One region of the Nocardioides albertanoniae genome, then DNA from elsewhere that is predicted to be linked to it. Evidence: riboswitches for the same ligand, from Rfam matches in the RefSeq annotation. Region 1 holds a riboswitch; the other holds the start of a gene.
What was found. A riboswitch is a leader RNA that binds a small molecule or an ion and turns the genes downstream of it on or off. The one in region 1 is predicted to bind S-adenosylmethionine.
Positions count from the first base shown of each region.

Region 2: it holds a riboswitch for S-adenosylmethionine, as region 1 does, so the genes downstream of both, thrC (threonine synthase) here and FB381_RS07765 (aminotransferase class V-fold PLP-dependent enzyme) in region 1, are expected to answer to the same signal.

Region 1 covers NZ_VFOV01000001.1:1,627,729-1,632,050, forward strand. Annotated here, with positions in the region: gene FB381_RS07760 (transglycosylase domain-containing protein) at 1-2,120, shown strand, start outside; SAM riboswitch class IV at 2,214-2,327, shown strand; gene FB381_RS07765 (aminotransferase class V-fold PLP-dependent enzyme) at 2,387-3,745, shown strand; gene lplB (lipoate-protein ligase small subunit) at 3,794-4,322, shown strand, end outside.
Region 2 covers NZ_VFOV01000001.1:954,584-958,905, forward strand. Annotated here, with positions in the region: gene lon (endopeptidase La) at 1-1,639, shown strand, start outside; SAM riboswitch class I at 1,801-1,939, shown strand; gene thrC (threonine synthase) at 1,951-3,225, shown strand; gene FB381_RS04550 (PQQ-binding-like beta-propeller repeat protein) at 3,322-4,322, opposite strand, start outside.

The sequences.
Region 1 (4,322 bases):
CGATCATCACCTATCACCGGATCTCGGTGCCCGACCCGAACGCCGCCTTCGAGGTCGAGACCTCGTTCGTCTACTACGGCAACGGCAAGACCGAGCTGGGCCGCTTCCAGGAGGGCGACCAGAACCGGATCAAGCTCGAGTCCGAGGAGATCCCGGAGGTCGTCAAGAACGCCGTGGTGGCCGCCGAGGATCGCACGTTCTTCGAGAACAACGGCGTCGACGTCAAGGGCATCCTGCGCGCGGCCTTCTCCAACACCACCGAGGGCACCTCCTCGGGCGCGTCCACGATCACCCAGCAGTACGTCAAGAACTACTTCCTCAACTCCGAGCACTCCTACTCGCGCAAGCTGAAGGAAGCGGTCATCTCCCTGAAGCTGACCAGGCAGCGGAGCAAGGACCAGATCCTCACCGACTACCTCAACACCATCTACTTCAACCGCGGCGCCTACGGCATCGAGGCGGCCGCGAAAGCCTACTTCGCGAAGTCGGCCAAGGATCTCTCGCTGCAGGAGTCGGCCGCGCTCGCGGCGATCCTCAACAACCCGCGCGGGTTCGACCCTGCCAGCAAGACCTTCCGGGGCGAGAAGAAGCTGCTCGGCCGCTACCAGTACGTGCTGCGGGGCATGGTCGACCTCGGCTACGTGAAGCAGGCCGAGGCCGACAAGGTGATGGGCTCGCTCCCGAAGTTCCCCGCCAAGACGGTGCCGAGCCGGCTGGGCGGCCAGCGCGGCCACGCGCTGACCATGATCAAGGCCGAGCTGCTCGGCCTCACCGACGCCGACGGCAAGCCGCTGTTCACCGAGGACGAGATCGACAGCGGCGGCCTGCGGATCACCTCCACGCTCTCGCCGAAGGTCATGAAGGCCTCGGCGTCGGCGGCCAAGAAGGAGAAGCCGAAGAACCGGAAGGCGTACGTCGAGGGTGATCCCGAGCAGAAGAACGCCCTGCACGTGGCGACCGCGTCGATCGACGTCGGCTCCGGTGCGCTGCTCGGCTTCTACGGCGGCCAGGACTACCTCTCCAGCCAGCACAACTGGGCCGCGACCGGCGGTCACGCGGGCTCGACGATGAAGGTCTTCGCGACCGCCGCCGCGATCGCGAAGGGCTACTCGCTGAAGTCGACGTGGGCGGGCGACTCCCCGTTCACGACCTACACCGGCACCCAGGTGGTCAACGAGGGCGAGCAGGCCGGTGTCGCCGACGGCATGGACTACGGCGAGCACATCACCATGCTCGAGGCCATGGAGCAGTCGGTGAACACCGCCTACATCGACATGACCGAGTCGATGGGCGGCCCCGAGGCCGGCCGCAAGGCGATCTACGAGACCGCTCTGGCGGCGGGCCTGACACCGGATAAGGCCGATCCGCGCCACCCCGGCATCCCGAGCACCTCCAGCTTCCTCACCGACCAGGACGACCGGATCGCGCTGGGCGGGGCCAACGTCAGCCCGATCAACATGGCCAACGCCTACGCCACGATCGCCGACGGCGGCTACCGCCACGACGCCCACGTGGTGAAGAAGGTGCGCGACCGGGCCGGCAACGTGCTCTACGGCTGGGACGGGCGGAAGAACGCGAAGCACGCGATCCCCGAGGACGTCGCTGCCGACGTGACGTACGCGATGCAGGGGGTGGTGCAGAGCGGCTCGGGCCAGAAGGCGCAGAGCATCGGCCGGCCGGTCGCCGGCAAGACCGGCACCGGCACGTGCACGAGCAAGCAGTATGTCTGCTCGTCGTGGTTCGTGGGCTACACCCCGCAGATCGCCACGGCCGTCCGCTACACGCGCGGCAACGGCGAGGGCAAGCTCGACGGCGGCTGGATGCCGTCCTACTTCGGCGCCGACTATCCCACCCAGACGTGGGCGGCGATCATGTCGAAGGCCATGGACGGCAAGGACGTCGAGAGCTTCCCCGAGCCCGTCTACGTCGACGGCGCCGACCCCGAGTCGGGTCACGAGGAGTCGCTGAACGCGCCGCCTCCGCCGCCCGATGACGAGGAGGACGACGACGAGGGCGACGGGGACGACTGTGATCCGATCGCCGAGCTCTTCGGCGCCTGCGACGGCGATGGTGGCCATCGGGGCAAGCCATGGGGCGTCCGCGGGAAGCACGACGACTGACAGCGCCTCCGTGTCCGGATCGCGAGAACGCTGACCAGATAGCGAGATCTCGGTTTGGTCGACGGGCATCGGCTGCGGCACGCTCTTCGTCAAGGTCACGACTGCCAGCGCGAAGCCCCGGCTTGCTGGCGGGCAACCCTCCGACGCGGTGGGGTGCTCCGGGTGACGACCTGGCTCGCGCCGAGGTGGCGCGGGCAAGCGCGTGCTTCGCCGGACGAGCCTCATCGGACCGTGCCGGGGGAGCCCTCGACCCTGAAGGGTGACCCATGCCCCTGCTCCCGCTCGTCGGTTCCGCGACCCAGGTCCCGCTGCTGGACGGCACCACGACGACCTACGCCAACCTCGATGTCGCCGCCTCGGCGCCGGCTCTGCAGAGCGTGGCCGCCCGGGTGGCCGAGGTGCTGCCCTGGTATGCCTCGGTCCACCGCGGGGCCGGCTATCTCTCCCAGGTCTCCACGGCGCTCTACGAGCAGTCCCGCCAGCAGATCGGCGCCTACGTCAGTGCTCGCGACGACGACGTCACCGTCATCACCCGCAACACCACCGACGCGGTGAACCTGCTGGCCGGGTGCGTGCCCGGCCGGGTGCTCGTGCTCGACATCGAGCACCACGCCAACCTGCTCCCGTGGCGCCGTGTCGCGTCGGGGGTGAGCGTGGTCGAGGGGCGCGACAGCCTTGCCGGCGCCGTCGCGGTGCTCGCCGACGAGCTCGCCCGCGACAGCTATGCCCTCGTCGCGATCACCGGCGCTTCCAACGTCACCGGCGAGACGCTGCCGGTCGGCGAGATCGTCACCCTGGCCCATGCCCACGGCGCCCGGGTCTTCGTCGACGGCGCCCAGCTGCTCGCCCACCGCCGCTTCTCGCTCGCCGCCACGGGTGCCGACTACGTCGCGTTCTCCGGCCACAAGCTCTATGCGCCGTACGGTGCGGGGGCTCTCGTCGGCCGCCGCGACTGGCTCGACGTCGGCACGCCCTACCTCGCGGGCGGGGGAGCGGTCGACGACGTCGAGGTGGGGGAGACCACCTGGCAGCCCGCGCCCGCGCGCCACGAGGGTGGCTCGCCCAACGTCGTCGGCGCGGCCGCGCTGGCCGCTGCGTGTGCGGCGCTCGACGCTGTCGACCCGGTCGAGCTCGACCGTCACGAGGCCGCGCTGAGAGGTCGTCTCGTCGCCGGGCTCACCGCCCTCGACGGCGTCGACGTGATCCGGCTGTGGCCTGCCGAAGCGGAGCCCGAGGCAATCGGCAGGGCAGTGGAGGAGCTCGCGGAGCCGGTCGGCGTCGTGACGTTCACGGTGCGGGGCATCGAGCCGGGCCGGGTCGCGGCCTATCTCTCCGCCGAGCACGGCCTGGGCGTACGTGACGGTCGCTTCTGTGCGCAGCCGCTCCTCAAGCGCCTCGGGTTGAGCGCGGGCGCCGTGCGGGCGAGCATCGGCGTCGGCACCTCGGTCGCCGACGTCGACCGGCTGATCGCCGGCGTACGCTCCCTGCTCGCGGGCGACGTCACGGGTGACTACGTGCTCGAGGCCGGAGTCTGGACGCTGGCCGAGGACCCACGCCCGATCGTCGGGCCGGCCGGTCTCTCGCGGCTCGCCGACACCGCGGGCTCCTGCGGCGCGGCGGTCTGAGGTCAGCCGCGGAGGGATGGATTCGCGCGCTCTGGTGGTTATAGGAGCGTGAGCGAACGAGTGCACGGTGAGCGGAAGGTGCGTGGCGGCAAGCTGGTCGTCGTCGACGCCACGGTCTCCGCAGGCAGGCTGATCGATGTCGTCCTCTCGGGCGACTTCTTCCTGGAGCCCGACGAGGCGCTGGGGTGGCTGACGGCGGCGCTGGAGGGGCAGTCGGCCGACGCGTCCCTCGACGAGCTGACCGCATCCCTCGACGATGCCGCGCTCGAGGCGGACCTGGTCGGGTTCGGCACCCGCGACGTCGCGCTGGCGGTGCTGCGGGCGCTGGGTCGGGCCACGACCTGGGACGACCTCGAGCTGGAGATCGTCCGGACCGGCCCGCTGGAGCCGGCGATGCAGATGGCTCTCGACGAGGTCATCGCCCGCCAGGTCGCCGAGGGCCGTCGTGCGCCCAACCTGAGGTTCTGGGACTGGGCGAGCAGCGCTGTCGTGATCGGCAGCTACCAGTCGCTGGCCAACGAGGTCGACGCGGCCGCCGCCGAGCGTCACGGCATCGAGGTCGTACGCCGCATCTCGG
Region 2 (4,322 bases), 670 kb from region 1:
CGAGGGCTCCGACGACTACCGGGCCCGGGTCGAGTCCGCCGACCTTCCCGGGGCCGTACGCGAGGCCGCGCTGCGCGAGGTCGACAAGCTCGAGCGGGGATCCGAGCAGAACCCCGAGACCGCCTGGATCCGCACCTGGCTCGACACCGTGCTCGAGCTGCCCTGGGGTGTCGTCACCGAGGACTCGACCGACGTCGAGGCCGCGCGTGAGGTGCTCGATGCCGACCACCACGGCCTCGAGGAGGTCAAGGACCGGATCGTCGAGTATCTGGCGGTGCGTTCGCGCCGCGCCGAGCGCGGGCTGCAGGTCATCGGCGGCCGCGGCTCCGGCGCCGTGGTGCTGCTCGCCGGTCCTCCGGGAGTCGGCAAGACCTCGCTCGGTGAGTCGGTGGCGCGCTCGCTCGGACGAAAGTTCGTTCGCGTCGCGCTCGGTGGCGTCCGCGACGAGGCCGAGATCCGCGGCCACCGGCGCACCTACGTCGGCGCGCTCCCGGGCCGGATCGTGCGGGCCATCAAGGAGTCCGGCTCGATGAACCCGGTCGTGCTCCTCGACGAGGTCGACAAGGTCGGCTCCGACTACCGCGGTGACCCCGCTGCGGCGCTGCTCGAGGTGCTCGACCCGGCGCAGAACCACACCTTCCGCGACCACTACCTCGAGCTCGACCTGGACCTCTCCGACGTGCTCTTCATCGCCACGGCCAACGTGGTCGAGCAGATCCCGTCGGCGCTGCTGGACCGCATGGAGCTGGTCACCATCGACGGCTACACCGAGGACGACAAGGTCGCCATCGCCCGCGACTTCCTGCTGCCCCGGCAGCTCGAGCGCGCCGCGGTGACCACCGAGGAGGCGACGATCTCCGACGAGGCGCTGCGTGAGCTGGCCGCCAACTACACCCGTGAGGCCGGCGTACGCCAGCTCGAGCGGCTGCTCGCCAAGGCGCTGCGCAAGGCGGCGACACGGCTGGCGACCGGGGCGGAGCGCGTCGAGATCGACCTGGACAACCTCAAGGACCTCGTCGGCCGCCCGCGCTTCACGCCGGAGTCGGCGGAGCGTACGTCGGTCCCGGGTGTTGCCACCGGACTGGCCGTCACGGGGCTCGGTGGGGACGTGCTCTTCATCGAGGCGTCCGCGTCCGACGGGCAGACCGGCCTGAACATCACCGGCCAGCTCGGTGAGGTGATGAAGGAGTCGGCGCAGATAGCGCTCTCGTTCGTCCGCTCGCACGCGGCCGAGCTGGGCGTCGACCCGGCCGTGCTGGACCGCTCGCTCCACGTCCACGTGCCGGCAGGTGCGGTGCCGAAGGACGGGCCCAGCGCCGGGATCACGATGGTCACCGCGCTCACGTCGCTCGCCACCGGTCGCCCGGTGCGCGGCGAGGTCGGCATGACCGGTGAGGTCTCCCTCTCCGGCCGGGTGCTGCCCATCGGCGGCCTCAAGCAGAAGCTGCTCGCCGCCCAGCGTGCCGGTCTCACCGAGGTCTTCGTGCCCCAGCGCAACGAGCCCGACCTCGACGAGGTGCCCGACGAGGTGAAGCAGGCGCTGAAGATCAACCTGGTGAGCGATGTCAGGGATGTCGTACGCGGCGCCCTGGCCGCCGCCGAGGGGGAGTCGACGGTCGCTCCGGCGCACGCCGCCTGAGCTGTAACACGTCGTTCGTAGGACTACCCGGTCGTTCTGAACGACCGGGTAGTCCGCGTAACAGCGTGTTACACCTCGGGGCATCCCGGATGCTGGACAGCCGGTCCGCGGAGTGGAACCCGGGTGTGTTGGGCGGTTGATACCTGCCGTACGATCGCTACTGCTCATCGAGAGGGACTGAGGGAACGGCCCAGTGAAGTCCCGGCAACCGACCGCGAGCCTCCTCCCATGCCAGGGCGGGTAGCGGAGCAGGTGCTAATTCCGGCCCGGCGCGAGAGACGTGATCGGGGAAGATGAGGAGGAGGTTTCTCATGAGCGCTGCGACCACGGAGACGACGAAGGGCCTGCGCGAGGGCGCTTTCGGCAACGCCTCGGCGCTGTCGTGCCGCGAGTGCGGTCACCAGATCGAGCTCGGTCCGCACTACGCCTGTCCGGAGTGTTTCGGGCCACTGGAGGTGGCCTATGACTTCCCGGCCGTGACCCGCGAGGAGATCGAGGCCGGACCCCGCAACATCTGGCGCTACAAGGCGCTGCTGCCGGTGCCGGCCGACATCGAGCAGAGCCCCAACACCGAGCCCGGCTTCACTCGCCTCCTGGACGCGAAGAACCTCGCCAAGGAGCTCGGCCTGGAGAAGATCTGGGTGAAGGACGACTCGACCAACCCGACCAACTCCTTCAAGGACCGCGTGGTCGCCTGCGCGCTGAGCGCCGCCCGCGAGCTCGATGCGAAGGTCTTCGCCTGCCCGAGCACCGGCAACCTGGCCAACGCCGTCGCCGCCGCCGGCGCCCGCGCCGGGATCCCCACCGCCGTCTTCATCCCGAGCAACCTCGAGCAGCCCAAGCAGGTCAACTCGGCCGTCTTCACCGACAACCTGATCGCCGTCGACGGCAACTACGACGACGTCAACAAGCTCGCCCAGGAGATCGCCGCGGAGGAGGAGGGCTGGGCGTTCGTGAACGTCAACGTACGTCCCTTCTACGCCGAGGGCTCCAAGACGCTCGGCTTCGAGATCGCCGAGCAGCTCGGCTGGCGCCTGCCCGACCAGATCGTCATCCCGGTCGCCTCCGGATCCCAGCTGACCAAGGTCGACAAGGCCTTCAAGGAGCTGATCAAGCTCGGTCTCGTCGAGGAGAAGCCCTACCGGATCTTCGGTGCGCAGGCCACCGGCTGCAACCCCGTCGCCACCGCCTTCAAGTCGGGTGTGGACGCGATCCGCCCGGTCAAGCCCGACACCATCGCCAAGTCGCTGGCGATCGGCAACCCCGCCGACGGCATCTACGTGCTCGACGCCACCCGCTCCACCGGCGGCGCGGTCGAGGAGGTCTCCGACGACGAGATCCGTGAGGCGATCGTGCTCCTGGCGCGCACCGAGGGCATCTTCACCGAGACGGCCGGCGGCACCACGCTCGCGGTCACCAAGAAGCTCGTCGAGACCGGTGCCCTCGACCCGAGCCTGGAGACGGTGATCATCAACACCGGCCACGGCCTGAAGACCCTCGACGCGGTCAGCGGCATCGTCGGCCCTCGCGCCACCATCGCCCCCAACTACGACGCCTTCGAGGACGCCGGGCTCTCCCAGGCGTAGGGCTGTCAGCGGGTAACGCGGGTCCTTCGCGACTATGACAGAGGGTCTGACCTTGTGAAAGAATCACGAGGTCAGACCCTCTGTCATAGCGAGGCGTCACTCGGTCAGTCGGCGACACTCGCCGCCGACGCAGGCCAGCCCGTTGCGCAGTGACAGCGTCGGTTCGGCCTCCGTGTCGACGGCCACCGCGTAGCTCGCCACCGTGCGCCCGCGCACCACGTCGAGACGATGCACTCGAGTGCCGACGGCATCGCGATCCGTGACGAGCTGGAGATAGGTGCCGTCGTCGTAGGCGTACGCGAGGATCTCCTCGTACGCATCCTCGATCCTGACCACGCGGGGCGACCCGGCGAACCAGACCGCCTGCTCGCCCGAGGCCGAGACCACGGGGAAGGCCGGTCGGCCGGTCGCATTGCGATCGATCGTGATGTCCGGTTTCTCCGGGAACTGCCACGCGTCCGGCATGGCCCCGATGAAGCCGGGATACTTCGACTCGAAGAGCCTGTCCGGTTCCTCGACGTCGGCGGAGTTGTCGTGGGGCCGCATCGCGACCGGCCGGGGCGGTCCGTCGCCGACCAGCGAGATGGCGCGCGCACCGTCGGAGTCGGCGGTGTAGAGGAAGTCGCCGGCGATGGCGAACGGGTCCCTCTGGAAGGCGAACGGCTCGGTGCGGACCACCTTCCCGCTCGTGACGTCGACGACAGCGAGGTGCCGGTAGGACTTCGTGTCGCGGATTCCGACGTAGCGGACCTGATCGATCAGTCCGTGCATCCCAGAGGTGAAGTTGAGGTCCCACCACCGATCGGTGCCGGTGACGATCAGCCCGCCGTTGCCCAGCGTCGGCCCACCGACCCGACGCCATCGGTCCTCACCTGAGGTGATCTCCAACGCGGCGGTGTAGCCGTCGCCCTCATAGACGAGCAGGTCGCCGTACCGTCGGAACACGTCGAAGTACGGGATCCGCCGCGACCATCGTTCCTTGCCGGACACCGGGTCATACGAGGTTACGACGTAACGACGGCTGTCGATCACGACGTTCTCGGTGGCCAGCACCGGAGGATCGAAGAAGCTGTCGTCGTCATCGCCGACAGGACGGG